Regions from separate parts of the Streptomyces sp. NPDC059008 genome, predicted to be linked through region 2. Evidence: riboswitches for the same ligand, from Rfam matches in the RefSeq annotation. Region 2 holds a riboswitch; each other region holds the start of a gene.
What was found. A riboswitch is a leader RNA that binds a small molecule or an ion and turns the genes downstream of it on or off. The one in region 2 is predicted to bind cyclic di-AMP.
Positions count from the first base shown of each region.

Region 1: linked by a shared signal. The riboswitch ahead of ACFWZH_RS24365 (C40 family peptidase) and the one ahead of ACFWZH_RS21575 (transglycosylase family protein) in region 2 are both predicted to bind cyclic di-AMP.
Region 3: linked by a shared signal. The riboswitch ahead of ACFWZH_RS04470 (NlpC/P60 family protein) and the one ahead of ACFWZH_RS21575 (transglycosylase family protein) in region 2 are both predicted to bind cyclic di-AMP.
Region 4: linked by a shared signal. The riboswitch ahead of ACFWZH_RS32480 (M23 family metallopeptidase) and the one ahead of ACFWZH_RS21575 (transglycosylase family protein) in region 2 are both predicted to bind cyclic di-AMP.

Region 1 covers NZ_JBHYJC010000021.1:127,266-134,506, reverse strand. Annotated here, with positions in the region: gene ACFWZH_RS24380 (LysR family transcriptional regulator) at 1-39, opposite strand, end outside; gene ACFWZH_RS24375 (LysE family translocator) at 111-791, shown strand; gene ACFWZH_RS24370 (GNAT family N-acetyltransferase) at 857-1,504, opposite strand; gene ACFWZH_RS24365 (C40 family peptidase) at 1,562-2,035, opposite strand; cyclic di-AMP (ydaO/yuaA leader) riboswitch at 2,040-2,240, opposite strand; gene ACFWZH_RS24360 (hypothetical protein) at 2,519-2,824, opposite strand; gene ACFWZH_RS24355 (ATP-dependent Clp protease proteolytic subunit) at 2,830-3,465, opposite strand; gene ACFWZH_RS24350 (hypothetical protein) at 3,846-4,436, shown strand; gene ACFWZH_RS24345 (LysR family transcriptional regulator) at 4,886-5,761, opposite strand; gene ACFWZH_RS24340 (NADP-dependent oxidoreductase) at 5,884-6,882, shown strand; partial or broken gene ACFWZH_RS24335 (SDR family oxidoreductase) at 7,126-7,241, shown strand, end outside.
Region 2 covers NZ_JBHYJC010000017.1:139,339-146,579, forward strand. Annotated here, with positions in the region: gene ACFWZH_RS21555 (exopolyphosphatase) at 1-65, opposite strand, end outside; gene ACFWZH_RS21560 (DUF501 domain-containing protein) at 62-604, opposite strand; gene ACFWZH_RS21565 (septum formation initiator family protein) at 722-1,174, opposite strand; gene eno (phosphopyruvate hydratase) at 1,316-2,602, opposite strand; gene ACFWZH_RS21575 (transglycosylase family protein) at 2,910-3,563, opposite strand; cyclic di-AMP (ydaO/yuaA leader) riboswitch at 3,571-3,781, opposite strand; gene ACFWZH_RS21580 (transglycosylase family protein) at 3,991-5,097, opposite strand; gene ACFWZH_RS21585 (cytochrome P450) at 5,318-6,592, opposite strand; gene ACFWZH_RS21590 (LysR family transcriptional regulator) at 6,752-7,241, opposite strand, start outside.
Region 3 covers NZ_JBHYJC010000002.1:348,950-356,190, reverse strand. Annotated here, with positions in the region: gene pcrA (DNA helicase PcrA) at 1-1,534, opposite strand, end outside; cyclic di-AMP (ydaO/yuaA leader) riboswitch at 1,800-1,982, shown strand; gene ACFWZH_RS04470 (NlpC/P60 family protein) at 1,990-3,162, shown strand; gene ACFWZH_RS04465 (hypothetical protein) at 3,327-3,680, opposite strand; gene ACFWZH_RS04460 (NlpC/P60 family protein) at 4,005-5,141, shown strand; gene ACFWZH_RS04455 (alpha/beta hydrolase) at 5,197-6,321, opposite strand; gene ACFWZH_RS04450 (LuxR C-terminal-related transcriptional regulator) at 6,559-7,241, opposite strand, start outside.
Region 4 covers NZ_JBHYJC010000043.1:33,806-41,046, reverse strand. Annotated here, with positions in the region: gene ACFWZH_RS32495 (PrsW family intramembrane metalloprotease) at 1-37, shown strand, start outside; gene ACFWZH_RS32490 (hypothetical protein) at 123-428, shown strand; gene ACFWZH_RS32485 (aldo/keto reductase) at 521-1,480, opposite strand; gene ACFWZH_RS32480 (M23 family metallopeptidase) at 1,597-2,742, opposite strand; cyclic di-AMP (ydaO/yuaA leader) riboswitch at 2,754-2,898, opposite strand; gene ACFWZH_RS32475 (DUF2332 domain-containing protein) at 3,190-4,344, shown strand; gene ACFWZH_RS32470 (PP2C family protein-serine/threonine phosphatase) at 4,427-5,569, opposite strand; gene ACFWZH_RS32465 (helix-turn-helix domain-containing protein) at 5,779-6,765, shown strand; gene ACFWZH_RS32460 (peptidoglycan-binding protein) at 7,147-7,241, shown strand, end outside.

The DNA.
Region 1 (7,241 bases), on a different contig from region 2:
CACCGCCACCAGCGCGGCCAGCCGCGTGGGGTCGTACATCACCACCTCTTTAGGCCCCCCAAGAAGATTGTCCATACCCATCAAAGGCCACGGCCGGCGAAGCTGCTCCTATGGACGGACAGCTGATCGCCTTCACCGGAGTCGCCGCGGGCATGGTCACCATGCCGGGCGCGGACTTCGCGGTCGTGGTGCGCAACGCCCTCGACTCGCGCCGGGCGGGGGTGGCGACCGCCGTCGGGGTCGCGGGCGGGCTCTTGGTGCACACCGCGCTGGTGGTCGCCGGGCTCGCCGCGGTGCTGGTCGCCGTGCCCGGTCTCTTCGGCGCCGTCCAACTCCTCGGCGGCGGATATCTGCTGTACCTGGGAGGGCGCGCGCTGATCGCGGCCCGCCGCCCGAGGGCCGCCGACGCGGAGCCGCCGGCCGGCCCGAACGCCGATGCCGCCGGCGTCGCGCCCTCCGCCGGCGCCCGTCCGGCCGTCCCGCTGGGCGCCGCGCAAGGGCTGCGCCAGGGCTTCTTGACCAACGCGCTCAATCCCAAGGCCCCCGTGCTCTTCCTCAGCCTGCTGCCGCAGTTCGTTCCGGCGGGCCAGCCGGCGCTGCCCCGTACGCTGCTGCTGGCCACGATGGTCGTGGTGATGGCGCTGGTGTGGTTCCCCGCCGTCGCACTGCTCGTCGACCGGCTGGGCACCTGGCTGCGCCGCCCGCAGGTCGCCCGTGTCCTGGAAGCCGTCACCGGCGCGCTGCTGAGCGCCCTGGGCGGCATCCTGCTCGTCGAGCTGCTGGTCGGCTGAGGGGAGCCGGCCGGTCCACGGGGGCGTGCGCGGGCCCGGCCGCGGTCCGTGTGGGCCGCCGGAGTTCAGCCGCGGCCGCCGTACGGCACCATCAGCACCTCGGCACCCACCGGGACGAACCCGGCGCCCAGTATCCCGCGCACGCTGCGGGCGTTACCGGGCGCGACCTGTGCCCACAGCAGTTCGCCGGCCGGAAGGAGATGCCGGGCGGCCCGCGCCAGCCTGCGGCCCAGACCGCGCCCCTGGCCGCCTGCCTCCACCTCGACGGCCAGCTCCCAGCGACCGGCCACACCGCGGCCGATGACCAGTGTCCCGCCGTCGGCGGTCGTCCAGGCCCGCACCTCGTCGCGGTGGCGCAGCGCGCGGGTTATCCGCGGATGGCTCCGGTCCGTCGTCTCCACCAGCTCCAGCGGCGGCGGACCGGGCAGGGCTTCGGCGACCGTCGTCATATCGATGTTGTTGGCCTCGCGCCCCACCCGCTCGCCCAGAGCGGTCAGAAACGGCGGGCTGAGCGGCCCGGCGAGATCGCCGGGCGCTATCCGCTCATGGACCCATGCGGGCTCCACGTCCGCGAACACCACGGCATGGCAGGTGAAGGACGCCACGCCGATGTCGCGCGGGGACGGCTGGGGCAGGACCGTCACCGATCCGTCCGCGGGCGGGAAGCCTCCGCGCGCCGCGGCCGTCAGCAGCTTGCTCAGTTGCCAGGTCACTCCGTCAAACTACCGAGCCCCACTGACAATTGACCAAGCGTGAGGCGAAGCCGCAGGTCAGCCCACTCGCCCATACGAGATCGCGGAGCTGAAGATCCTCGCCAGCCGCACCACGTCGCCGGTCTTGGGCGCATGCCACATCCGGTCACGGCCCGCGTAGATGCCGACGTGGTAGACGCCGCGGGCCGAGTGGAAGAACACCAGGTCCCCGCGTCTTCGGGAGGAGGCCGGGACGTGCCGGGTCTGGTCGTACTGCGCGGCGGCGCTGCGTGGCAGGGCCCGGCCGACGCGCTTGAACGAATACAGCGTCAGCCCCGAGCAGTCGAAGCGGTACGGCCCCTCCGCGCCGAACTCGTAGGGGGAGCCCTGCTTGGAGGCCGCGACCCGCACCGCATGCGCGGCGACGGACGCGGCCTCGGCGTCGGTGGTCGCCCCCGGGGCGAGGGTGGTGGCGCCGAGGGTGGCCATCGTCAGAGCGGAGACGGTGGCGGCGCGGGCCAGCAGATGCGGCGTATGCGTGCGCACGGTCATGCGCGAACCCTTCGTCAGCCGCCTGCGAAGGAAGACCTGTCGGGTTCGGGCAGGCGAAGATGCCCGGCCGTGCGTACGGCTTCACCCCAAGGAGTCCGTCGGCCGTGTTGGCCCGGACCCCGTCCTGCTCGGGTCCTCCGCTCCCGCCGGTCCACACCGTCGACCGGACATCCGGTACGGCGGCGGGATTAGGCGCCCGTCCGGACCGCCCCGTCGCTGTGGCGGGGTCTTGTCGTCGAAGGGATCGTCACGCACCCACCACCCGAATTCCGAGCTGAAAATGCCGTATGTGAGATGGGTCACATTTGGGCCGAATAGGGGGAATTGTTCCTTCAGGTGGCGGGGTGCCCGGTGTCGCGGTCCCGGGACCTGGGGCGAAACATGGGGACCGGAGGAATTCTCTCCGCCCCGCGCAATTCGTCACCTCCTCGCAAAAGCCGTGGACGCTACGCCGTCCGAGCAACCCGGGTCGGGCGTGTCGGGTCACCGCTCCCCGGGCGGCACGGCGACCAGTTGGGACCGCCGCTCGCCGTCCAGGACCCGCAGCGCCCGGCCGAGCGTGTCGTGGTGCATCTCGCTCTCGCCGCGGTTGTGCATCAGCGTCAGGGCGTCCCGCAGTCCGGCGGCCTTGCCGACGAGCGCCTGCGCGGCCCGCAGGCCGCTGTAGGTGTGGCCGCCGCGGGCCGGGTTGATGCGGCCCAGCAGATCGAGCACCTCCAGGTAACGGTCGATCAGTTCGCCCTCGGCGCGCGTGAGGGCGGGCAGTGGCGGTGGCTCCGGTGGCAGCATCCGGCTCACCGCGTGACGGGCTGGAGGGACGACTGCTTGCGGTTGCGGGTGAGCCCGTCGATCAGTCCGTACGCCTGCGCGGCCGGGGCGTCGAAGATCTTGTCGCGCTCGATGTCGGTGGCGATCCGCTCGGGGGTCTGCCCGGTGTGCCGCGCCAGCATCTCCACCAGCATGTCGCGGCCGCGCAGCATCTCCTCCGCCTGGATCTGGAGGTCGGTGGCCTGCCCCTGGATGGGTTCGCTGAGCGACGGCTGGTGGATCAGCACCCGGGCGCCGGGCAGCGCCAGCCGCTTGCCGGGGGCGCCGGCGGCCAGCAGTACCGCGGCGGCGGACGCGGCCTGCCCCAGGCAGACCGTCGCCACGTCGCACGACACGAAGCGCATCGTGTCGTAGATGGCGGTCATCGCGGTGAGGGAGCCGCCGGGGGAGTTGATGTAGAGCGAGATGTCCTGCTCCGGCGCGGCGTGTTCGAGGTGGATGAGCTGCGCCATGACGTCGTTGGCGGAGGCGTCGTCCACCGGGGTGCCCAAGAAGATGATGCGCTCGCTGAGCAGCTTGGAGTACGGGTCCATGGTGCGCGTCCCCTGTGAGGTGCGCTCGGTGAACTCGGGCAGGACGTAGCGAGCCGTGGGTCGCAGCATGACTGCTCCTCTCCTCTGTAAAAAATGTACAGGATGTACATCCCGTGAGAATGGCAGCAGGTTCTAGTGATCAAGTCAAATGCCCAGGTCAGAGGCCGTTTTGGCTGTTCGCCGAGGGCGTACGTCTCACAAATTTCTCTACGACCCCTTCGTTTGGATCACGGGTGGACCAGGGGAAGTTGCCTGCGATGTGACGTCCGGCCGGGTAGATGGTTGCGCCCTTCTCGTAGCGGGGGGCGATGCCTCGCCCCTGCTCGATGACCGGGTCCACGAGGGTCTCCACGACCGAAGTCGGACACTCAATTCGCTCGTGGCCATGGGCAGTGTCGTGTCTGGCCTCAGGACACAGATGACATGCGCCGCTGCTCGGCCTTGTCACAGTGCTGGGGCAGATCGTCTCGATGCGCCTCGCCCGGGGAGAGGTGGCCTGGGCGCAGGTGGCTCTCCTCGTCGGCGTGACCGCGGCACTCGGCACCGTCTTCGCGCTCAACTTCACGATCGGTCATCTGCGGGCCGCACGCAGGCAGGTCGAGAGGCTGGCCGTGAACCAGGAACGGGAGCGGGTCGCCCCCTGTCGCTGGACAGCGAGCTCGTCGGCGCCTGCATGGTGCTGCGTGCCGCCGGAGTACGGGCCGATCTGCCCGTCGCGACCCGACGCCGTGCGCGCCGAGCTGCGCGAGGTGTTCGGCTACGTCGTGCGGGAGGCGGTCACCAACGTGCTGCGGCACTCCGACGCCGCACTGTGCACCGTCCGCATCGGGCCCGACTGGGTCGAGGCTACCGACAACGGCGGTTACACCGGCGGGGCGTGCGCCAGGAACGGCCTCAACGAACGGCTGGCCGCAGTGTCGGGCACCCTCGAAGGCGGGTCCCGGGCGACCGGCGCGCGTCCTGCGTCGAGCTGGCCGGTCAGGGGCAGTAAGTCGAGGCGGCCTTCCGCGCCACCGTCGCCGACCGTCTCGGCAGCCTGATCGCGGACCTGCCCCAGGCCGATCACGCGCACCTGAGCCGGCTGGCCGCCGTGGAGGCCGGTGCGCGCCCCTGTAAAGCCAGATCCTCGGGTGCTGGGGCGGCGCCTCTGGCGTCGCAGGTGCGGGACAGATGGCGAGGACGACTGCGGCGGAGGCTGGGCGTCTCGATCGTGTGGGTAGTCGGCAGCGGCGTGCTCGTCGAGCTGGCGGGCTACGGAACGTGGAGAACGCGTCCTCCTCAGGTGAACAAGCGTACCGGGGCCCTATCCGTGTGGGGTGCAGCTCTTCTGGAGGGAAGTGCTGCACCCTTGTCGTTTCCCGTGAGCAGTTGGCGACAAGACGGGCAGTTCCTGCGTCGAGCGGTGTTCAGCCTGCGGTGAGCCGGCGGACCTCCATTCGGAGGCCGTGGTAGACCTGCCGCCCATGGTCATCGCCCGACCTGGTCCCGGTCAGGATGCCGGGGCGGTCAGGACGGCCTGGGCAGCCAGCCGGAGATTCCTGATCATCGGATTCGGGTCGCCCTTGCGGCTGACCAGGACGACCCGGCTGGGGGGAGCGCCCTCGACCGGGATGGTGAGGAGGTTGGGACGCAGTGAGCTACGCCGATCGCCGACCGGTAGCACGGCGATCGCCCTGCCACTCGCGACGAGTTCGAGCTTGTCCTCGTAGCTCTCGATCGGCGGCACGCCAGCCCCGAGGATCCGGTAGGAAGCCCAGTCTGCGGTCTCGAACGCGCACGGCGCCGCCTCTTCGCCGGCCAGTTCTTCCGCGGTCACCGACGCGCGGTCGGCCAAGGGATGGCCGCGCGGGACCACGAGCATCCGGGGCTCCTCGTACAGCGGGGTGGTGACCACGTCGTCGTCGGCGAGCGGCAGCGGGGCCCGCGCGATCAGGGCGTCGACGCGTTTGTCGGACAGCGCCCCGACGTCGCGGCAGCTGAGATGCCGGGTGGCGATCTCGGCGCTCGGGCAGCGGCGGCGCAATTCCCGTACGGCGGCAGTGATCACCAGGTCTTCGACGTAGCCGATGGCGATTCGTTCGGTCTGGGCTTGTTCGCGCACGACCAGCTCGGCCTGGCGGGCGGCCTGCAGCAGGGCTTGGGCTCGGGGGAGGAACGTCTGGCCGGCCGGAGTGAGCCGGGTGCCCTGGGGCGTGCGGTCCAGCAGCCGTGTGCCGAGATACTTCTCGAGCCGTTGGATCTGACGGCTCAGCGCCGGCTGGGCTACGTGCAGTTCGGCGGCGGCCCGGCCGAAGTGCTGGTGCGCCGCCACCACGGTGAAGTAGCGCACCAGCCGCAGTTCCAGGTCCTGTCCGAGATCGTTCACCCTTGCAGGGTACGCGTCATGCCGTTTCGGAATGAGCAGGTTGCCGAACCGGTCTTGGACGGCCATGCCGTCCCGGGCTTTGACTGAAGGAGCAACGTTTCCCCGAGAAAGCGACAGGCGCGATGAAGGCGATCCAGTTCCACGAAGCGGGCGGGCCGGAAGTTCTGCAGTACGACGAGGTGCCGGTTCCCGAGATCGGCCCCGGCGAGGTGCTCGTCCGGGTGCACGCGGCGGGCATCAACCCGCCGGACTGGTACCTGCGTGAGGGGATGAAGGTCATGCCGGCTGAGATGAGGCCGATGCTGGAGTTCCCCCTGATCCCTGGAACGGACATGTCGGGCGTGGTCCAGGCGGTCGCTCCGGACGTGCTGGAGTTCGCCGTCGGTGACGAGGTCTTCGGCATGCTTCGGTTCCCCGGATTCGACGGCCGGACGTACGCCGAGTACGTGGCCGCGCCGGCTTCTGACCTGGCTCACAAGCCGGCCGGTATCGACCACGTGCAGGCGGCTGGGGCGCCGATGGCCGTGCTTACGGCCTGGCAGTACCTGGTTGATCTCGGCCACGACGTGCCGTCTCCTTTCACCGGCCAGGTGCACCAGCCGGTGCCGATCACGCCAGGGATGACCGTGCTGGTCAACGGGGCCGCCGGTGGAGTGGGCCACTTCGCGGTGCAATTGGCGAAATGGAAGGGGGCGCACGTCATCGCGGTGGCCTCAAGCCGGCACGAGCAGTTCCTGCGCAAGCTCGGCGCCGATGAGTTCATCGACTACACCACGACGCAGGCCGCGGACGTGGTCAGCGGTGTCGACCTGGTGATCGACACCGTCGGCGGCCCGGACAACTCACGCTTCCTGACCGTGCTCAAGCGCGGAGGTACCATGCTTCCGGTGTTCTTCGCCCAGTACGACCCGGAAGAGACGGCGCGTCTGGACATCACCGTCTCGAACATTCAGGTGCGGTCCAACGGCCGCCAACTCGCCGAGATCGGGCGCCTGTTCGACGAGGGCAAGCTCAAGGTCGGGGTGGACAGCGCCTACCCGCTGTCCGAAGCGGTGAGCGCACACACGCGAGCCGCGCAGGGCCACATCCAAGGCAAGATCGTGCTGACGGTGGCCTCGTGATCGCCGAAGTCCAGCAGGTGACGAACTACGCCCACGCCCTGGACGAGCTGAATGTGCCCGAGCTGGAACGGTCCTGACCGAAGACACCACCTGGACGTTTACGATGCCCGGACAGGGGATGCTCGGCCCGGTCGCCGGACGCGCGGCGGTGCTCGACTTCATCCGTGACGGGCACACGGCCCAGACCGGAAGGGTGCGGCACCACCTGGGCAACGTCGTGGTCACCGAGCACCCCCTGAAGTCCAGATCGCTCGCCAGTGCGTCCCCCGCCGAGGCCAGGCCGAAGACGTCGCCGCCGCCATCGCCTTCCTTGCCGGCCCGCCCGCGTCGTTCATCACCGGCCAGTCGTTGCACATCGA
Region 2 (7,241 bases):
TCCGCGTCCGCGACGAGCAGTCGGATGGAGTTCGTACCGCAGTCGATGGCGGCGACCCGCTTCACTGGGAACCTCCCTTGTCGTCCTCGGCGCAGGGGCTCACGCACGGCCCCTTCTTCCACCACTCCGGCAGCATCGCGAGGGCCTCGTCCCCGAGCGGGTTGACGCCGGGCCCGGCCGCCAGCGAGTGGCCGACGAGGACGTGCAGGCACTTGACCCGGTCGGGCATGCCGCCCGCGCTCGGGAAGCCCTGGAGCACCTCGATGGCGTCCCGCCGCCGGATGTAGTCCTCGTGGGCCGCGCGGTAGGCGGCGGCCAGCTCCGGGTCGGTCGCCAGCCGCTCGGACATCTCCTTCATCACGCCGTTGGCCTCCAGCGTGCCGATCGCGGAGGCCGCGCGCGGGCAGGTGAGGTAGTAGAGCGTGGGGAAGGGCGTGCCGTCCTCCAGGCGCGGCGCCGTCTCGACGACGTCCGGCTGGCCGCACGGGCAGCGGTGCGCGATGGCGCGCAGCCCGCGGGGCGGGCGGCCGAGCTGCTCCTTGAAGGCCGCGATGTCCGCGGCGGTGGGCTCGGTGGGCTCGGTCTGGGGCGGAGGGGTTTCCATGTGCGCTTTCGGTGAGGTGGGTGGTCGGGCGGCGGTGCGGACCGCCTGGTGTCGACAGTACGGGCTGCCCCGCGCCGGCGGTACGGCCCGAGGCGCACCGGCGTACGGGGCTCGGCGCTACCGCTTGTCGGCCGCGTCGACGGCGCTCCACAGATTCTCGTACCAGGGGCGCCGCGCCGCCTGCGGTCCCTTCGGGGCGGCGGCGGAACCGGAGCCGTCCTGGACGAGGTAGCCGGTCTCCCCCGGCATGACGTAGTGCAGCTGCCGGCGGGCCTGCTGGCGTACGTACTCCGGGTCCTGCCACCGGGCCCGCTGCTCGCGCAGCCGGTCCAGTTCGGCACCGGCGTCCTGGGCCTTGCGGCGCTGTTCGGCGATGTCGGAGCGCTGGGAGATGTACTGCCTTATCGGGTACGCGAGGGCGACCACCAGGGAGCACATCACCAGCGCCAGCAGGGCGGCGCGGCCGGTGAGGCGGTTGCGTCGGGGCGGGCGGGCTCGGTAGACGCGGGCGGCGGCCTGCTCGCCGAGCGCCTTGAGTCGGGTCGCGGTCGAGAACCGGTCCGCGGGCACGTCGTCTCCCCTTCACTGACTGACGCCGGACTGCAAAAGCGGGTACGTCCCCGGCAACGGTACGGGACCGTCGCCGGGGACGTACGAGGCGTTCGGCCGTGACGTCAGCCGATCAGCCGTTACGCAGGGCGCTGTGCCTCATCAGTTCCCGGAGCGAAACCGCGGGAAGGCGGAGCGGCCGGCGTAGACCGCGGCGTCGTCGAGGATCTCCTCGATGCGCAGCAGCTGGTTGTACTTGGCGACGCGCTCGGAGCGGGCCGGGGCACCGGTCTTGATCTGGCCGCAGTTGGTGGCGACGGCCAGGTCGGCGATGGTGACGTCCTCGGTCTCACCGGAGCGGTGCGACATCATGCACTTGAAGCCGTTGCGCTGGGCCAGCTCGACGGCGTCCAGGGTCTCGGTCAGCGAGCCGATCTGGTTGACCTTCACCAGCAGCGCGTTGGCGGAGCCCTCCTCGATGCCGCGGGCGAGGCGCTCGGGGTTGGTGACGAAGAGGTCGTCGCCGACCAGCTGGACCTTGGCGCCGAGCTTGTCGGTGATGACCTTCCAGCCGGCCCAGTCGTCCTCGAACAGCGGGTCCTCGATGGAGACCAGCGGGTAGGCCGCCACCAGCTCCGCGTAGTACTCGGTCATCTCGGCGGCCGAGCGGGTCTGGCCCTCGAACTGGTACGAGCCGTCCTTGTAGAACTCGGAGGCGGCGACGTCCAGCGCGAGCGCGATGTCCTGGCCGGGGGTGTAACCGGCCTGCTTGATGGCCTCAAGGATGAGGTCGAGGGCCTCGCGGTTGGAGCCCAGGTTCGGGGCGAAGCCGCCCTCGTCGCCGAGGCCGGTGGACAGACCGCGCTCCTTGAGGACCTTCTTGAGGGTGTGGTAGACCTCCGCGCCCCAGCGCAGCGCCTCGGAGAAGGACTCCGCGCCGATCGGCGCGATCATGAACTCCTGGATGTCCACGTTGGAGTCGGCGTGCGAACCGCCGTTGAGGATGTTCATCATCGGCACGGGCAGCACATGCGCGTTCGGGCCGCCGAGGTAGCGGAACAGCGGCAGGTCGCTGGCCTCGGAGGCGGCGTGCGCGACGGCCAGGGAAACGCCGAGGATGGCGTTGGCGCCGAGCGAGCCCTTGTTGTCGGTGGCGTCCAGGTCGAACATCGCCTGGTCGATCAGCCGCTGCTCGGTCGCGTCGTAGCCGACGAGCTCCGGGCCGATCTGCTCGATGACGGCCAGGACGGCCTTCTCGACGCCCTTGCCGAGGTAACGGTTCGGGTCGCCGTCGCGGAGCTCGATGGCCTCGAAGGCGCCGGTCGAGGCGCCGGACGGCACGGCGGCACGGCCCGTGCTGCCGTCGTCGAGGCCGACCTCGACCTCGACCGTGGGATTACCTCGCGAGTCGAGAATTTCGCGGGCTACGACGACGTCGATGGACGGCACGTTGTCTCCTTCATGGGTGTCTGGAGTTCTGCAGCATGAGCCTAACGGCCCCTGGCGCGTCCGCTTGCCCTCGGCCCGCTCCGTGGGACGAAAAGATACTCAAAGGCGCAGTTCACGGGAGGTTTCGGCACATTGTTCGCTGAGCGGGGAAAAATGCTCGACGGCGCTGGTCACCGGTGCTGCGCGCCCCGGTGAACGGAGAAGCCCCGCCACGGCGCACTGGGGGGGCGTGTGCGCCGGGCGGGGCAGTCTCACGGAGCGGCGGGGACCGCCGCCGGGGTCATACGGGTCCCGGTGAGGGGACGGCTCAGATGCTGAGCTGCTGACCCGGGAAGATCAGGTTCGGGTTGCCGCCGATGACCGACTTGTTGGCCGCGTAGAGCGACTTCCAGTTGGTGCCGTGGGCCTTGGCGATCTTGGCGAGGGTGTCGCCCGCCTTGACGGTGTAGTCGCCGCCGCGCTCGGACTTCTTCGGGGCCGGCTGGGCCTTCTCGGCCTTGGGGGCGGCCGGGGCCTTCTTCACCTCGGGCTTGGCCTCGTCCTGCTTGGGGGCGGACTTGGCGGAGGTGTCGAGCTCGGGGGCCGGGCCACCGGAGGTCAGACCGCCGGCACCGGCGCAGGACCAGGCGCCCGGGCCCTGGATGGCGAGGAGCTTCTCGGCGGCGGCGATCTGCTGGGCCTTGGTGGCCAGGTCGGCGCGCGGCGCGTACTGGGTGCCACCGGCGGCGGCCCAGCTGGAGTTGGAGAACTGCAGGCCACCGTAGTAGCCGTTACCGGTGTTGATCGACCAGTTGCCACCGGACTCGCACTGGGCGACCTTGTCCCAGGTGGCGACCGAGGCGGCGGAGGCGGACGTGGCGCCCATCAGCGGGACGGCGACGGCGGCACCGGCGACACCGGCGAGGGTGGCGACGCGGACGGCCTTGGAGGGACGACGGTGCTTGCCCTTGTTGATCAGCATGGTTCGTTCGTTTCCTCACCGACGCCTACGAGGTGAGCTGTCGGGTTCGGGCTGTGAGTCGCCCGGCCGGGCGCGCGTGGCGCACCTGGCTTCACCCCAAGCCGGCTGACCCGCTTTCACGGGCCGGGCCGGCGCCTACCTTGGTTCCCCCGCTCCTGCCTTCGGCGCTTGCGCGTCAACTGCCTCCGACCACCGGCAGGATTCGGCGTGTGATCGAAGGGGCTCGCTTTGGCGAGCGGTCCTGACCGTAAGCAGTAATCCCCTTGGTGTTCAAACCCCACCTTCTGAACCAAGTTGACCGTTTTTGATCACGGGTTGGTCACATATCTGCAGGTGGGGCCCGGTATGACGGCGGCGGGCGGATCTGTCCGCCCGCCGCCCAACGAGAGCCTTGTCTCACTTTCCCAAAGGGGACGAAGGCGGCGAACTAGCCTTCCTTGTGCCCGAGATCGAGCCGCTGACCCGGCTGGATCAGGTTCTCGTCGGTCCCGATGACGCCCTCGTTGCGCTCGTAGAGGGCGGGCCAGCCGCCCGGCAGCCGATGGGCCGCGGCGATGGCTGACAGGCTGTCACCCGGGCGCACGGTGTAGTCGCCGCCCGCCGGGCCCGTGCCGCGCCCGCCGTCGCCGCGCGAGGCGTGCCGGCCGCCGGGCGACCGGTCGCCGCCGTCGCCCTCGTCCGGGTCCGCGTCGCCGCGGTGCTTGCCCTTGCCGGGCGTCTGCCCGGGCGTACCGCTCGGGTCCGGGCGGTCGGCGTCGCCGGAGGGGTCGGTGGGGGAGGCGTCGTCGCCCTGGTCGCCGGGCGTGGTGGAGTCGGACGGCTCCGGGGTCTCGGAGGTGTCGCGGCCGTCGGACTCGGACGGCGCCGGTGTCTCCTGGGACGGCTCGTCGCCCGCATCGCCGCGCGCGTCGTCGGACGAGCCGTCGCGGGAACCGCCCTGGGATCCGTCGCGGGATCCGTCAGGGGATCCGTCATGGGACTTCTTCTCGGCGTCATTCTCGCGGTCGCCGTCGTGGGCCCCGGAGTCGTCCGGGCCGTCGGGCGTATCGGACGAGCCGGTCGAGGGGGACCGGTCCCACGGGGCCGGGTCGCTGTCGTCGTCGGACGGGTCGGGCAGCGGCGTGCTCGTGCCGCCCGGGTCGACCTCCGGCGCGCGGCCGTCCTTGGTGAGACCGGCGTTGACGGCGCAGCTCGGCCAGGCGTCCGGGCCGCGGTCGTCGAGGATCGATTCGGCCACGGCTATCTGCTGGGCGCGGCTGGCGAGATCGGGGCGCGAGGCGTAGGCCCCGCCGCCGTAGTCGTCCCACATCTCCTGGGTCAGCTGCAGCCCGCCGTAGAAGCCGTTGCCCGAGGCGGCGCTCCACACCCCGCCGCTCTCACATTGGGCGACCCGGTCCCAGGTCGCGGTGTCGGCGGCATGTGCCCCACTGGCGGAGAGCAGCGGCAGTGCGAGGCCCGCGCCGGTCACTCCCGCCGTGACAAAGATGGCCGGTGCTTGACGGGGGCGACGGTGTCGGCCGTTCCCGGAACGCATGCGGATGCCTTTCGCGCGGCGGTTGAGTTGTTCGACGACCGTTCGATTCCCCACCCCTTCGGACGTCCGCTGATGCGGGCGCCCGTGTGAACGAATCGTGAATCCTGTCGACCGTCGGGTCGAAAGGTAGCCGGGGTCACGGGTAGTCACAAGCCGGTGTAGTGCAGATCACGTTAAGGTCACGCGACTGACGATCTGTCACCTTTGACGGTGTCCCCGGTCAGGGCCGCTCGGGCGTGAACTCCACCGGGAGGGACCGCAGTCCGCGCATGATGAGCCCGCCCCGCCAGCGCAGATCATCAGGATCCGTGGCAAACCGGATGTCCGGGAGCCGGGTCAGCAGCGTGGCGAGCGCGGTCTGTCCTTCGAGCCGGGCGAGCGGTGCGCCCAGGCAGTAGTGGATCCCGTGTCCGTATCCCAGATGCTGATTGTCACGTCGGGTCAGATCGAGAACGTCCGGTTCGACAAAGCGTGACGGATCACGGTCCGCGGCCGCCAGCACCACCAGTACGGGGTCGCCCTCGGCGATCCGCTGCCCGCCGAGGGTCAGCTCCCGCGTCGCGAACCGCCAGGTCGCCAGCTCCACGGGACCGTCGTAGCGGAGCAGCTCCTCGATGCCGGTGGCCAGCAGCTCGGTGTCGCCCGCCGCCATCGACTTCTGCAGCAGTTCGCGCTGGGCGGGGTGGCGCAGCAGCGCGTAGGTGCCGTTGCCGATGAGGTTGACGGTGGTCTCGAAACCGGCGAAGAGCAGGATGAACGCCATCGCGGCGGCCTCGTTCTCGGTGAGGTGCTCACCGTGGTCGGAGGCGCGGATCAGACCGGATATCAGGTCCTCGTCGGCCTCCGCCGTCTCCCCCAGGGACGCGCGCTTGCGGTGGATCAGCTCGGCGAGATAGCCGCGCATCTTCTTCACGGAACGGGCGACCCCACCGCGCGGCCCCCCGCCGTGGCGGATCATCATGCCCGCCCAGTCGCGGAAGTCGTCCTGGTCCTCGCGCGGCACCCCCAGCAGGTCGCAGATCGCGTAGATGGGCAGCGGAAAGGCGAACTCATGGATCAGGTCGGCCTCGCCGCGCCCGGCGAAGCCGTCGATGAGGCGGTCGGCCAGCTCCTGGACGCGGGGGGCGAAGGCCGCGACCCGGCGCGGGGTGAACGCCTTCGACACCAGCCGGCGCAGCCGGGTGTGGTCGGGCGGATCGATGTTGAGCAGATGCGTCATCAGGTTGGCGCTGCGCTCGCCCGGGATGCCGACCTTGCCCTTGCCGTGCGCGGACTCGCTGTGGTGCACCGGGTTCTTCGACAGCCGGGCATCGGCGAGCGCCTGGCGCGCCTCGGTGTAGCGGGTCACCAGCCAGGCCTCGACACCGCTGGGCAGCGCGGTCCGGTAGACCGGCGCATGCTCGCGCAGCCAGGCGTACGCGGGGTACGGGTTCGCGGCGAACTCCCAGGTGAACAGCTCGGGGGCCGGGCCGGCGGCCGCGGCGGAGGGCGCCACGGGGCAGCCCGCGGGCGCCTCGGCCCCGGCGCCGGCCGGCGCGCTCGCGCGGGCGTCGGCCGCTGCGTCGGCGGAGGCGGTGGTATCAGGAGTGGCGTCCGGCTCGTCGTGCACCTTCCGACCGTAACCGGTGGGCGCACCACGACGCGTCCACCCGCCCTACCCCGCCTGCACCCCCAGCCCCGCAAGGAACGCCACGGCCGCCGGCGACGGGCCGAGACAGCTCCACACCACCCGCTCGGTGCGCTCCGGCGCCGGCCGCGCCCGCACGATGTGCAGCCCCGGCAGATCGGCGGCGATGGCCTCCGGGACCATGCCGATGCCCAGCCCGGCCCGCACCAGCTTCGCCAGGAACTCCACCGTGGTGACCTCGAACGCCACCTCCGAGGCCAGCCCCGCGGCCCGGAACGCCTCGTCGCGCTGCCGCCGGGCCGCCGAACCCGCCGTGAAGTCCACGAAGGTCTCCCGCGCCAGCCGCGTCAGCGTCGTCCACTCCCGCCCGGCCAGCGCATGCCCCGGCGGCACCACCGCCACCAGCTCACCGCGCGCCAGCTCCCGCTCCCGTACGCCGTCGGTGCGCGCACTGGGCACCAGCCCGACGAAGGCGACGTCCAGCGTCCCCTCCCGCACCTTCTCGATGAGCGGATCG
Region 3 (7,241 bases), on a different contig from region 2:
GCGCCTGCGGGAAGGTGATCTTCTCGCGTGAGGACAGGGCGTCGATCATCGCCTCGGCGCGCTCGCCGATGCCGCGCTTGGGGACGTTGAGGATGCGGCGCAGCGGGACGGTGTCCTCGGGGTTGGCGAGCACCCGCAGATACGCCAGGACGTCGCGGACCTCCTTGCGCTCGTAGAAACGCACCCCGCCGACGACCTTGTAGGGCAGACCGACCCGGATGAAGATCTCTTCGAAGACACGGGACTGGGCGTTGGTGCGGTAGAAGACGGCGACGTCGCCGGCCTTGGCGTCGCCGGCGTCGGTGAGACGGTCTATCTCGTCGGAGACGAACTGCGCCTCGTCGTGCTCGGTGTCGGCGACATAGCCGGTGATCTTGGGGCCGGCGCCGGCGTCCGTCCAGAGGTTCTTGGGGCGGCGGTTCTCGTTGCGCTCGATGACGGCGTTGGCGGCGGACAGGATCGTCTGGCTGGAGCGGTAGTTCTGCTCCAGCAGGATCGTCGTGGCGTCCGGGTAGTCCTCCTCGAACTGGAGGATGTTGCGGATCGTGGCGCCGCGGAAGGCGTAGATCGACTGGTCGGCGTCACCGACGACGCACAGTTCGGCGGCGCGGATGTCGGCCGTTCCCCTGCCGACCAGCTCGCGCACCAGGGTGTACTGGGCGTGGTTGGTGTCCTGGTACTCGTCGACGAGCACATGGCGGAAGCGGCGGCGGTAGTGCTCGGCGACGTCCGGGAAGGCCTGCAGCAGATGGACCGTCGTCATGATGATGTCGTCGAAGTCCAGGGCGTTGGCCTCGCGCAGCCGCGCCTGATACATCGCATACGCCTCGGCCAGCGACTTCTCGAACCCGTCGGCCGCCGTCTGGGCGAAGGTCTCCTCGTCGATGAGCTCGTTCTTGAGGTTGGAGATCTTCGCGCTGAAGGACTTGGGCGGGAAGCGCTTGGGGTCCAGGTCCAGATCGCGGCAGACCAACGCCATCAGGCGCTTGGAGTCGGCCGCGTCGTAGATCGAGAAGGAGGAGGTGAAGCCGAGCTTCTTGGACTCGCGGCGCAGGATGCGCACGCAGGCGCTGTGGAAGGTCGAGACCCACATGGCGTTGGCGCGCGGGCCGACCAACTGCTCCACGCGCTCCTTCATCTCGCCCGCGGCCTTGTTCGTGAACGTGATCGCGAGGATCTGGCCGGGGTGGACATGGCGCTCGGCGAGCAGATGCGCGATGCGGTGGGTGAGCACCCTGGTCTTGCCGGAGCCGGCGCCCGCGACGATCAGCAGCGGGCCTCCGGCGTGCACCACGGCGGCCTTCTGCTCGTCGTTGAGCCCCTCCAGCAGCGCGGCCGCATCGACGGGCGGGCGGGCGGCGCCGTCGCGGTAGTACGCCTCGGTGTGCACGGGCGCGTCGAACCTCCCGCCGAAGAGGTCGGCGGGGACCTCCTCGGGGACCGGCTCGTGCTCGTCCTCGGGAGGCGGCGGGTGCTCCTCCTCGCCCTTGGGGCCGAGGTCCGCCAGAAAGCTGTCGTCAAAGAGGCTGCTCATCGCCCACCGAGTCTAGGCCGCCGCACTGACAGCGCGCCGGGGAGTGCGGGATTGTCCGCGCCGGGGCAGGTCAGGCGGTCGGAGGCGGAACCGCCGGGTGCCGGCGGCGTACCCGAACCCGACATCTGACGCAACACCCCCCGCAGCGCGTTCAGGTCACGAAAAGGTTTCGGGCATATCGAACATCAGCCTTCACAGGAGCCACACGAATTGGCTAACGTCCTCGCTCAGGCAGCCCGCCTCCCAGCGGTCGACAGCTTCCGCACGGGCCGCCGCGCCGAGTCCGGCCCTGCCAGCAGGCACCCGGAGCCGGGGACCCACCAGCACCACCGGGGTGAATCGATCCAGCGGCCGCCGTCGGCGACCGCACGGACCGTAGGGCAAGCCTTCCGTCAGCGACACCGCCCGAACCCGACAGCTAACCCGGTAGGCGGTCACGGAAGGAGTTGCCGGCCTTGGCGTCCCATCGCAAGCCGCGCACCAGCGTTCTCATCTCGCCCGGGAGCCGGCGTACCGCGGCCGGGCTCACCACCGCCGCGCTCGCCTCGGTCACCCTGCTGTCGCAGTCCGCCGACGCCGCCCCCAGGGCGCCCAGGCCCTCCATCGAAGAGGTCAAGCAGAAGGTCGACGGCCTCTACCACCAGGCCGAGGTGGCCACCCAGAAGTACAACGCCGCCAAGGAGCGCGCCGAGCACCAGAGCGCCACCGTCGACGGTCTGCTCGACGCCGCCGCCAAGCGCGCGCAGCGGATGAACGAGTCCCGGCGCGAACTGGGCACCTTCGCCTCGGCGCAGTACCGCACCGGCGGCATGAACCCGACGGCGCAACTGATGCTCGCCAAGGACCCGCAGCAGTTCGTCGACCGCAGCCACCTCATGGAGCGGCTGACCAGCCGGCAGAAGCAGGCGGTCACCGACTACCAGGAGCAGGCGGCGGCCGCGGCGCGGCAGCGGGCCGAGGCCACCAGCAGCCTGGAGAAGCTGCAGAAGTCGCAGGCGGCGCTGAAGGAGTCCAAGCAGTCCGTCCAGGAGAAGCTGGCCGAGGCCCGGCAGCTGCTGTCGCGGCTCACCGCCCAGGAGAAGGCGCGGCTCGCCGAGCTGGAGCGCCAGAGGGAAGAGGCGGCCCGGCGCAAGGCCGAGGAGGAGGCGCGCCGGCAGCAGGAGCGCGAGCGGCAGCAGCAGGAGGACGGCGGCTCGACGGGCGGACAGACCGGCGGCGACACCGGCGGGCAGACCGGCGGTGGCACCAGCGACGGCGGCTCCACCGGGGACTCGTACGCCACCAAGGCCGAGAAGGCCCTGGCGTTCGCCCGCGCCCAGATAGGCAAGCCGTACGTCTGGGGCGCCACCGGGCCCAGCTCCTATGACTGCTCGGGGCTGACGCAGGCGGCGTGGAAGGCGGCCGGGGTCGATCTGCCGCGGACGACCTGGGACCAGGTCAAGGTCGGCCAGCGGGTGGCGACCAAGGATCTGCAGCCCGGTGACCTGGTGTTCTTCTACGACGACATCAGCCACGTCGGCATGTACATAGGCGGCGGCAAGATGATCCACGCTCCCAAGCCGGGCGCCTACGTCCGCGAGGAGTCGATCTACTACATGCCGATCTACGGGAGCGTCCGCCCGGCCTGAGACAGGCCCCGCCTCCCCGCGGCCCCCTCCTCCCCCGAGGCGCCCCGTCCGGGCGCCCGGCAAGACCACCCCCCACGGTCACCCCCCACACGCCACCGCGCGGCCATCGGCTCCGGTTCCGGAGCACGGTGACCGCGCGGTGTGCCGTAGTGGGGGCGTCGCCGTCAGGTCCAGAGCACCGCGATGAAGATGTTGGCGATCGTGAGCGCGCCCACCGCGCCGAACAGCGGCGCGGAGACCTTCTCCTCGTCCCGCTTGACGTAGACCAGCGCCAGGATCACCACCAGTACGGCCATCTTGACGCCGATCTTGATGTTGTTGACGGAGTGGTCCTGGGCCTGGTTGAGGCCGACCAGCACGATGCCGGTGACCAGCATCGTCAGCGCGCCGTGCAGCATGGCCGGCACGAAGCGGGCGGTGCCCGCGCCCATCGCCTTCATCTGGGTCAGGAAACCGCCCAGCAGGGAGGCGATGCCGATGATGTGCAGGCCGACGAAGACATTGATTACTACGTCCATAGTGCTGGATCGTAGCCGTCGTATAGCACGGCCCTTCAGGCAGGGCGTCCGCAATCGCCGCTTCGGTCACGGCAGACCGGTCCCGGTGTGCAGGCGGCGGCGGTGCGGTCACCCGCGCACCGGCCGCGGTCGAAAGCGAACAATGCCAGCCAACCGGACTCACCCCCGTGACGCCCAGGCTTAGCGTCCTCCTCCAGGCGGCCGACACCCCGCCATCGCCGGACCGAGCGCCGGTGTTCCGTCGGCCGCCCCGCCGAGAGGTGCGGCGGCGGTCGGCTCCCCCGTTGCCGACCGCCGCCGGGCCCCCGGCCCGAAGGGAAGGAAGTGACGGCCACCGTGGCCTCGCACCGCAAGCCCAGGCAGCATCCGCTCGCCGCGCTCACGGGCGGTTCGCGCAGTGCGCGCACCGTCCGTACGGCCGCCACCCTCGCCCTCGCGGGTGCCGCCACCGCCACCGCCTTCGACGGCACCGGCCAGGCGGCCCCCTCCCCCACCCCCGACCAGGTCAAGGACCGGGTCGACGCGCTGTACCAGGAGGCAGAGGTGGCCACACAGAGCTACAACGGCGCCAAGGAAGCCGCCGACACCGCACGCGAGGAGCTGAGCAGACTGCAGGACGAGGCCGCCCGCCGGACTGGGAAGCTGAACACCGCCCGCGCGGAACTGGGCGCCGTGGCCGCGTCCCAGTACCGCGCCGGCGGTATGGACCCGACCGTTTCACTGCTGCTCTCCGAGGACCCGCAGCGCTATCTGGACGGCGCCGCGGTGCTGGAGCGCGCGGGCAGTCACCAGGCGGCCGCGGTGGCCGGTTACGCGCGCCGGCTCGGCAGTGTGCGGCAGGTCCGGCAGCGGGCCGAGGACACCGCGCAGCGGATGGTGTCCACCGAGGCCAGGCTGAAGAAGCACCGGGTCACCATCGTCCGCAAGCTGGACGCCGCCGAGCAGCTGCTGGACCGGCTGACCGCGGAGCAGCGGCGCCGGATGGCGGGCGCGGACGGCTCCCGGGGCGGTGCCCGCGCGGACCGGGGAACGGGCCGTGGCGACGGCCTGCTCGGCGGGATCCCCGCCGGCTCGGCGGCCGCCGCGGCCTCGGCGGCCGCGCTGGCCCCCAACTCCCGGGCCGCCCGCGCCGTCTCCTTCGCCTACTCCGCCCTCGGCAAACCGTACGTCTGGGGCGCCACGGGCCCCTCCGCCTACGACTGCTCGGGCCTGACCCAGGCCGCCTGGGAGTCCGGCGGCGTCTCGCTCCCGCGCACCACCTACACCCAGATCAACTCCGGCCCCCGCATCGACCGCTCCGAACTCGCCCCCGGCGACCTGGTGTTCTTCTACACCGGCATCAGCCATGTGGGCCTGTACATCGGCGACGGCAAGATGATCCACGCGCCCCATCCGGGGGCGCCGGTACGCATCGCGCCGATCGACCAGATGCCGTTCGCGGGGGCCACCCGGCCGGCGTAGGGCCGCCGGGCCGGCGCGCGGGAGCCGGGCCGGCCCGGGGACTCCGGTGGAGGGGTCAGGGCTTCAGCTGTGTGCCCAGCCACCGGAAGATCTCCGGCACCTGCTGGCGCCAGACCGCCGTGGTGTGGCCGCCCGCATTCGCCGCGATCTGCCGCACGGTCACCGTGGTCGGCAGCTTCGCCAGCTGGCGCAGGCCGATGCCCGCCTGGTAGCCGTCGCCCGCCGCGCCCGAGACGTACAGCGCCGTACGGGGCGGGCGGCCGGCGGCGTTGGCGGACTTCAGGATCTGGATCGGATTCGACGCGATCCGCAGCTGGGGGTCCTTGCCGGCGAGGGAGTCGGGTTCGAGGGCCGGGTCGTTGTAGCCGGACATGGCGATCGCGGCGCGGTAGCGGTCCGGGTGGGCCAGGGCGAGCTTGGTGGCGCAGTGGGCGCCCGCCGAGTAGCCGGCCAGGGCCCAGGAGTCCGGCTTGTCGCCCACCCGGAAGTTGTCGACGACCATCTTGCGGACGTCGACGGTCAGCCAGCTGTCGGCGTTGACCTTGCCGGGGACGTTGACGCAGCCGGTGTCGGCGCCGGTGAGGAGGTTGGTGCGCGGCGCGACCAGGATGAACGGCTTGACCTCGCCGCGCTGCATCAGCGGCCTGAGCTGCTCGGCCACGTGCAGGGACCCGAACCAGGCCTTCGACGAGCCGGGGTAGCCGGGCAGCAGCTCGACCACCGGGAACCTGGTGTTCTTGTAGGCGGGGTCGTGGTACTGCGGCGGCAGCCATACGTACACCTCGCCCCGCACGCCCGAGATGCGGCCCTCGAGGTCGGTCATCTGCACGCCCGCCCCCATCCGAGGGTCGTCGCCCGGGCGGAAGCGCTGGAGCTGCTTGGGCTCGTTCTTGATCTGCTTGCCGCCCATGCCGTCGGGGCCGAGGTCCTTGGCGACCGCGACATGACTGTCGGTGCCGAGCAGATCGCCCCAGGTGTCGTAGAGGTTGTTGGCGTTGTTGACCAGGACGAAGACCAGGGTGATGGCCGTGACCTGGGCGAACAGCAGCATCAGCAGCCGGGCGACGCCGCGCACCAGGGCCGGCCCGGCTATTCGGCCCCACAGGGCGAGCGGCAGCACGACGGCGACGATCAGCAGCGCGACCGAGGTGAGGAAGAAGGGCGTGCCCGTCAGGCTCATCGGGATCTCGCTTCCAGGACGACTATGCGAAGGACGTGGGGGTGGTTCGGGCCCCGCCTTCGGCAGTGAGCCTCTCCGCGCCCTTAGATGGCGATCCGTGTGGTCCTGGTTGCCCGGCTTAGGTCCTTCTTTACCGCTTCCCGCACACCTCCGTCCCCGCCCCGCACGCCCTGGGCCCGCGCCGTGCGGCCGCCGGCGGCCGGACGCCCGCCACCGGCCGAGCCGCAGGTCAGGGCGTCAGACCAGGCGCCGGGCCGCCGCCCAGCGGGTCAGCTCATGGCGGTTGGACAGCTGCAGCTTGCGCAGGACCGCCGAGACATGCGACTCGACGGTCTTCACCGAGATGAACAGCTGCTTGCCGACCTCCTTGTACGCATAGCCGCGGGCGATCAGCCGCAGGACCTCGCGCTCGCGCTGGGTGAGGCGGTCCAGGTCCTCGTCGATGGGCGGGGCGTCGGTCGAGGCGAAGGCGTCCAGCACGAAGCCGGCCAGCCGCGGGGAGAAGACCGCGTCGCCGTCGGCCACCCGGAAGATCGCGTTGACCAGGTCCGTGCCCGTGATCGTCTTGGTGACATAGCCGCGGGCACCGCCGCGGATGACGCCGATGACGTCCTCGGCCGCGTCGGAGACGGAGAGCGCGAGGAAGCGGACCGGGCGCTCGGCGTCGGCCGACATCGCCGCGCAGCGGCGCAGCACCTCGACGCCGCCGCCACCGGGGAGGTGGACGTCCAGGAGGACGACCTCGGGGCGGGTGGCGGTGATGACCGTGATCGCCTGGTCGACGTCGGCGGCCTCGCCGACCACCTCGACGCCGGTGCGCTCGGTCTCGCCGATCTCGGCCTGGACGCCCGTACGGAACATCCGGTGGTCGTCGACGAGTACGACCCGTACGGTCCGGCCCTCGGCCGCCTCGCCGCCGG
Region 4 (7,241 bases), on a different contig from region 2:
CGGGGACAGCGGGCCGGGCGCACCGGCGGACGCGTAGGCGCGGCTGTCACCCCGATCGCCACCCCCGCGAGGAACGCCCGCGCGTAGGCTCGGGGGAGTTGACCTGGATCGGGAGGATTGTGATGGCCGGCGTACCGACGAGTGTGGTTGCGGCGAGTGGGCTGTTGGGCGGCTACGGCGTGGCCCGGTGGACCAAGAAGCGGCCCCTGGGTGGGGTGGCGCTCGCGGCGGCGGGGGCCGTGGCGGCCAAGGGGTGGCAGGAGAAGGCCGGGGCCAAGACCGCGGCGGCGTTGAGTGGGGCGTATGTGGCGGCCTTCGTGGGGTCGCATCCGCTGGCGAAGAAGATCGGGGCCTGGCCTTCGGTGTTCGCGGTCGCGGGCGGGGTCGCGCTGGCGTCGTGGGCGGTGGTCGACCGTCGGGGGAAGTGAGGCCGGCGACCGGCGCGGGCGCGAGGCGGGGTCGGGGCGGGGTCGGGGCATCGTGCGTGCCCCGGCCCCGCCCCGTCCACGCCGTGGGTGGATCAGGCCGAAGCCTCGGTCAGGAGGGTGAGTTCGGGCTCCGTGAGGGTCAGGTCGGCGACGGCCAGGAGGGGCGCCAGCTGGCTGACCGTACGGGCGCTGGCGAGGGGCGCCGCGACGGTGGGCTGGGCGGCCAGCCAGGCGAGGGCGACGGTGGCGACTTCGGCCTCGTGCGCGGCGGCGACCGTGTCGAGGGCCTGAAGGACGCGCAGCCCGCGGTCGGTGGCCAGGTGCTGGCCGGCCTTTGCGGAGCGGGCGCTGGCGACATCGGTGCCCGGGCGGTACTTGCCGGTGAGGAAGCCGGAGGCAAGGGCCCAGTACGGGATGGCGGCCACGCCCTCGCGGGCCGCCACGTCGGCGAGTTCGCCCTCGTAGGTGTCGCGGGAGACCAGGTTGTAGTGCGGCTGGAGGGCGACGTAACGGGCCACGCCCTCGCGGGCGGAGAAGGCCAGGGACTCCGCCAGGCGCCGCGCGGAGATGTTGGAGGCGGCGATCTCACGGACCTTGCCGGCCTGGACGAGCTCGTCGAGGGTGCCGATGATCTCCGAGACCTCGACCGATTCGTCGTCGTAGTGGGTGTAGTAGAGGTCGATGTAGTCGGTGCGCAGACGGGTGAGGGACTCGTCGACCGCGGACTTGATGGTGGCCGGGCTCAGGCCCTTGTAGTCGGGGTGGGCGCCGACCTTGGTGGCGACGACGACCTCGGAGCGATTGCCGCGGGAGGCCATCCAGTTGCCGATGACGGTCTCGGATTCGCCGCCCTTGTTGCCGGGCACCCAGGCCGAATAGGCGTCGGCGGTGTCGATGAAGTTGCCACCGCCTGCCGCATACGCGTCGAGCACGGCGAACGACTCGGCCTCGTCGGCCGTCCAGCCGAAGACGTTGCCCCCGAGGGCGAGCGGGGAGACGGCGAGCGAGCCGAGGTTCCGGCGGTTTTGGGGGGTGGGGTGTGTCGAGGTCATACGTGGTTGCAGCGTGGTGAGGGAGGGAGTTATTCCGCGGGAGGAGTGGCCTCCCGCGGCGCGCTCGGGCCGCCTTTCGGCAGGCCCTCAGGCGCGTCTCCCTGCGGGCCGGGCCGTCAGACGTTCACGCCGTGGTCGCGCAGCCACGGCATCGGGTCTATCGGGTCGCCGGCGCCGGGGCGTACCTCCAGGTGGAGGTGGGGACCGGTGACGTTGCCGGTGGCGCCGACGCGGCCGATGACATCGCCGGTGTTGACCTTGCCCGAGGTCTTCACCATCGAGGACAGATGGCAGAACCACAGCTCGGTGCCGTCGTCGAGGGTGAGGACGATGCGGTAGCCGTACGAACCGGCCCAGCCGGCCTGGGTGATGGTGCCGGAGTGCACCGCCTTGACGGGCGTACCGGTCGGTGCGGCGAAGTCCTGGCCCGTGTGGTCGGCGGCCCAGCGGTCGCCGGCCTGACCGAAGCTGGCGGTGAGGGTGTAGGAGGAGACGGGGGCGATGAAGCTCTTCGCCAGTTGGGCCAGGCGCTCGGCCTCCGCCTTCCGGCGCGCCTCCTCCTCGGCCTTGCGCTTGGCCTCCAGCTCTGCCGCCTTCTTGGCCGCCGCGGCCTTGTCCGCCGCGTCCTGGGCCGTCTTCTGGGCCGCGGACGCTTCCGTCGCCGCCTGCTTGATGGCGGCGCCCTCGGCCGCTTCGCGGGCCTGCTCCTCGGCGGCACCCTGCTGCGCGTCGGCCTGCTGGAGGATGCGGCTGCGCAGCGCCTCGCCGGCGTTGCCGCCCGTACCGGTCGTGCCGGTCTGGGTGACCTGGGAGAGCGGACCGGCGGCGACGGTGTCGGCAAAGTCGCCTCCGGAGTCCGCCGCGGCGGAGTCGGAGTCGGATATGAGGCCGCCGAGCCCCGGGAGGGACTCGGCATCCGGAAGGCTGTCGGAGATGTCGTGGGCCATGCCGCCGATGTCGGGCATGGATATCGGGACCGGCGGACGGTCCTCGGCGGTGGCCATGCCACCCGCGCCGACCGCCGCGATGACGCCGACACCCAGGACCGTGCCACTACGGGCGAGTCCGCCGCCGCGCTGCTTGGCCACCCGGTGCTTGCCACGGGCCGGTCGGAGCGACTCCTCGGTGGGATTCCACTCCTCCCACGGGCCGTCGCCGTCGATGCCCGCCATGCCCTGCGGATCACCCGGGCCTTCGAAGGCGCCTCGGTCGTCGAGTCGGTATGCGGGCGAAGCCTCGGGGGCAGGCCTGTTGGACGCCACGGGGGCGCACTCCTTTCCTTCCTTCTCGCCTACCGGGTTAGCTGACGGGTTCGGAGCAGGAAGGTCTCCTACGGGCCACTCTGGCGGAGGCGCCCGATTCACCCCAAGGTGGTGGTTCCCCGGTTCCCTTGGTGCAGTTCGAAGTGCTGGAGATGCGTGAAAAGCGCGTGCGGGATTCGGCGTCGGCGCGCGGTGCCGCCTCTTGCGACGGCTGGGACGACCGCGCTGCGTTATCGGACAGTAATAGAAGTCGCGACTGTTTTCCAAGCCTTCCCGGGAACCCTTATTCGTTCCGCATGAGGTTTGGCCTGGACTTTTTCGGTCACCATGCCCACAAAACGGGCGAGTTGCCCCTGCACCTCTAAACGATCTCGCGCTGATTGTGCGTCAGTCGTTATGCGGAGGGGCGCCCCCCAGTTACGGAACGTGAGGGCGTAACGTCGGATCATGGTCGTCAACGTCGAGAGCGCGGGGAGCACCGTGAGCTCCGGAAACGTCAAGGGCGGTATCGGCCGGAGCGCGGCGGCGGATGTGGCGGAGCGCTACCGGGAGTTCTCGTGGCGGGAGGCTCGGGGACGGTCCGACGCCCATGCGGAGCTGACCGCGCGGATCAGCCAGGACCCGGAGTTCTGCGATCTGCTGTCGGGGTCGCTGCCGGCCGGCAACAAGCAGCAGCCGAACCTCCTGCTCGCCGCCGTCCGCCAGCTCGACGGCCCGCACGCGGAGCAGGGCCCGCGCGGCGAGGCCGCGTACGGTCGCTGGCGCGAGTGGACGGTCCGGCACTGGGACGAGGTCCGCGCGGTGATCATGCAGCGCGCCACCCAGACCAACGAGCCGGCCCGCTGCGCCACGCTGCTGCCGCTGCTCGCCCGTCTGCCGCAGCCGCTGGCGCTGCTGGAGGTCGGCGCGTCGGCCGGGCTGTGTCTGCATCCCGACAGCTACCGGTACCGGTACGAGTCCGCCACCGGGTACGCGGGGCAGCCCGCGGGCGGCCCGCGGACCGTCGAGGTGGGGGCGCCGGACGGCCCGGTGGTGTTCGGCTGCCGTACGGACTGGGCGCCCGAGGAACTGCCCGGCCGGCTGCCGGAGATCGTCTGGCGGGCCGGAATCGATCTGAACCCGCTCGACCCCGTGGGCGCACCGGACGATCTGCGCTGGCTGCAGTCGCTCGTCTGGCCGGGCGAGGGCGAGCGCGCGGCGCGGCTCTTTGCCGCCGTCGAGGCCGTACGGGCGGCGCCGCGGCCGCGGATCGTACCCGGCGATCTGATCGACGAGCTGCCCGCGCTGGCCGCCGCGGCACCGCCCGAGGCGACGCTGGTCGTCTTCCACAGCGCGGTGCTGAGCTACCTTCCGCCCGCTCGCCGCGAGGAGTTCGCGCGCCTCGTGCGGTCGCTGCTCGACGGGCGTCCCGGCGGTGGGCACTGGATCTCCAACGAGCACCACTCGGTCCTGCCGTGGATCACCGCGCCGGAGCACCTCTCCGGGCGCCCGGAGGACGGACGGCTGACCCTCGCCCTGGACGGGCGGCCTCTCGCGCTCACCGGCCCGCACGGCGAGAGCCTGCACCGACTTCCGGGCACGGAACCCGGGACGAGGACGTAGGCGCAAGCGGCACAGCGGGGCGGGGCGGCCCCGTCCGTGCCCGGCCCCGCCCGATCGGCGGCCCGGTGCTCCTCGCCCCGCCCTACTCCCCCATGGGCCGCTGCACCGCCAGCAGGGCCATGTCGTCCGCCGACGCCCCGCCCGTATGCAGTGCCACATCCTCGACGAGGGTGTCCAGGAGGGCGTCCGGACCGGGGAAGCGGCGGCCCCGCAGCCGGTTCGAGGGGTTGTAGAAACGGCCGCGGAAGTCGCGGGCCTCGGTCATGCCGTCGGTGAAGAACAGCAGCAGCGAGCCGGCCGGCAGGAACGTCTCGTCCGACCGGTCGGGCCAGCTCGCCACCTCGCTCATCCCCAGGGGCAGCGCCGGCGCCGCGGGGGCCAGCTCGCGCAGCCCGCCGTCCGGGGTGAGCATCAGGGGAGCCGGGTGGCCGCGGTTGAGGACCCGCAGTACGGGCCGCCCGTTGGCGGGGATCTCGGCCAGCACGGCAGTGGTGAACCCCTCGAACCGGTCCAGCCCTCCGCGCCGCCTGCCCTCCCGCTGCAGCGCCCGCTCCAGCCGGCCGGCCACCGCCTCCAGGGTGGCCTCCTGCTCCGCCGCCTCCCGGAAGGCGCCGATGACGACCACCGCGGCCTCCACCGCCTCCAGGCCCTTGCCGCGCACATCGCCGACGATCAGCCGCACGCCGTGCGGGGTGTCCTGCACCGCGTAGAGGTCGCCGCCGATCCCGGAGTCCGCCCGCGCGCCCACGTAGCGGGCGGCGATCGCGAGCCCGGCCAGCCGCTCGGGCGGCAGCGGCAGTACGGCGCGCTGGGCGGCCTCCGAGACGTCCCGTACGGACGCCAGATGGGCATCGCTGGTCCGTACGACCCGGTTGATGCCCAGCGCCAGCAGGGCGACGACGAAGACCGTGGCGATCTCCGTCACCGACTCGTGGTAGTTCGGGGCGGCGCTGCGGTACGTCACGCCCCAGACCTCGCCGGCCATGGCGGCCACGGCCGTGCCGGCGGTGGCCGCCAGCGACAGGAGCGGCGCCGCGACCAGCGGCGCGGCGGAGAAGAAGGGGGAGGCGGTGTAGCTGGGCGGTGTCCCCAGGTCGAAGGCGAGGCCGGCGGCGATCAGCAGGGCGGGGAGCCAGCGCGCCAGGCGCCGCACCGGCGGGGGCATCCGCTCGCGGCGCGCCCGCCGCTCCCCGTCGCCCGTAGGGGGCCCGTCGACCTGCCGCATCCGCACCGGCCTCTTCCGCTCCCGCCCGTCTTCCGTACGAGCAGCGTCGTGTCGGCCGCCTCGACTCCCCAAGGGTTGCCGGTAGGGGGGCCCATGGCGAGTCGTCGGGGGCCGGACGGGTCACGGGCCGGGCCACGGCAAAGACGTTCATCAGACGCTTATCCGGGTCCGTGATCATCCCCTTGGGCGTGCAGCTTGGAGGGGGAAACATGCTGAACGAGACGGTTTTCCGGAGTGAGGACGTGCCGGCGGCGGACCGGTTGTCCTACTGGGCGGAGCGCATGGAGCAGACCCATGCTCCGATCCATCTGAGCAGCGACCACGCCCACGACTTCCGGGCCGTCCAGCGCGTGCTGGACCTCGGCGCCGTGTCCGTGTGGCCGGCCACGGTCCCGCAGGTGGTGATGCGGCGCACACCGCGGCTGATCCGGCAGTCCGACCCGGAGCTCTACCACCTCTCCTTCGTCGTGGCCGGGACGGGGACCGGCAGGTGGGGCGACCACGAGGTCGTGTACCGGCCGTCCGACCTGGTCATCAACGATTCCTCGCTGCCGTGGGAGATCCGCGGCGGCAGGGCCTCGGTCACCACGGTGGGGGCGGAGATCCCCAAGGCGCTGCTGCCCCTGCCGCGCGGCGGGGCCCGTCGAACGGTCCCACGGCGCCTGCCGACCCGGTCGGGGATCGGCGCGCTGCTGGCGCAGTTCCTCCTCCGGCTGAGCGCGGACACCACCCCCTACCAGCCCTCCGACGGCCCCCGGCTGGGCACGGTCCTGACCGACCTGGTCACCGCGCTCCTCGCCCACACCCTCGAAACCGACAGCGCCCTCCCACCGGACACCCGCCGGCGGACCCTCATGCTGCGCATCAAGCGCTTCATCCAGGAGCACCTGCACGACCCCGGTCTCTCCCCGGCCGTGATCGCCGCCGCCCACCACATCTCCCTCAGCTACCTGCACCGCCTCTTCCAGCACGAAGAGGCCACCGTGGCCGCCTGGATCCGCCGCAGGCGACTGGAGGCCGCCTGCCGCGACCTCACCGACCCGGCGCTGCACTCCACCCCCGTCCACGCCATCGCCACCCGCCGGGGCTTCTCCTGCGCGGCCGACTTCAGCCGCGCCTTCCGCAATGCGTACGGCACTCCGCCGAAGGACTACCGGCGCCATGCACTGGTTGCCGGTAAGTCGACTGCTGGTTAAGGAACTTGTGCATCAGGCGCTAACGACAACCTCACCGGATTCCCGGACGCTTGACTCGCACCGGTTCGACGAACAGCTGCGTCGAACCCGTGCTGTAGGGGGATGTGAGGGTGCACGTCGACACTGTCCGGCGATGCGCCGGGACGTGGAGTTCCGGGCGGCGCCGGGCACGCGGAAAGCCGACCGTCTTCGTCAACGGAGGAGACGAAGGCGGCCCCGTCCGCGGCCGACGGCGAACTTCCCGATGAGGTCAGGGGACTTCGCTCGCCGGGGTCGCCCCCCGCACCCCTTTCCCCCTATGTCCCATCGCGGCTCTCCGCGCCCAAAGGGGCGGAAATCATGCAGCCGCGAACGCCGACTTTTTCCGATGGGGGAACGGTAATGACGACGCCGAAGTGGCGAAAGCTGGTCGATCACGTCCAGAGCATCAAGGAGGGCGTCTACGAGACGAACGTGGACGGGGAGTACAACAACCG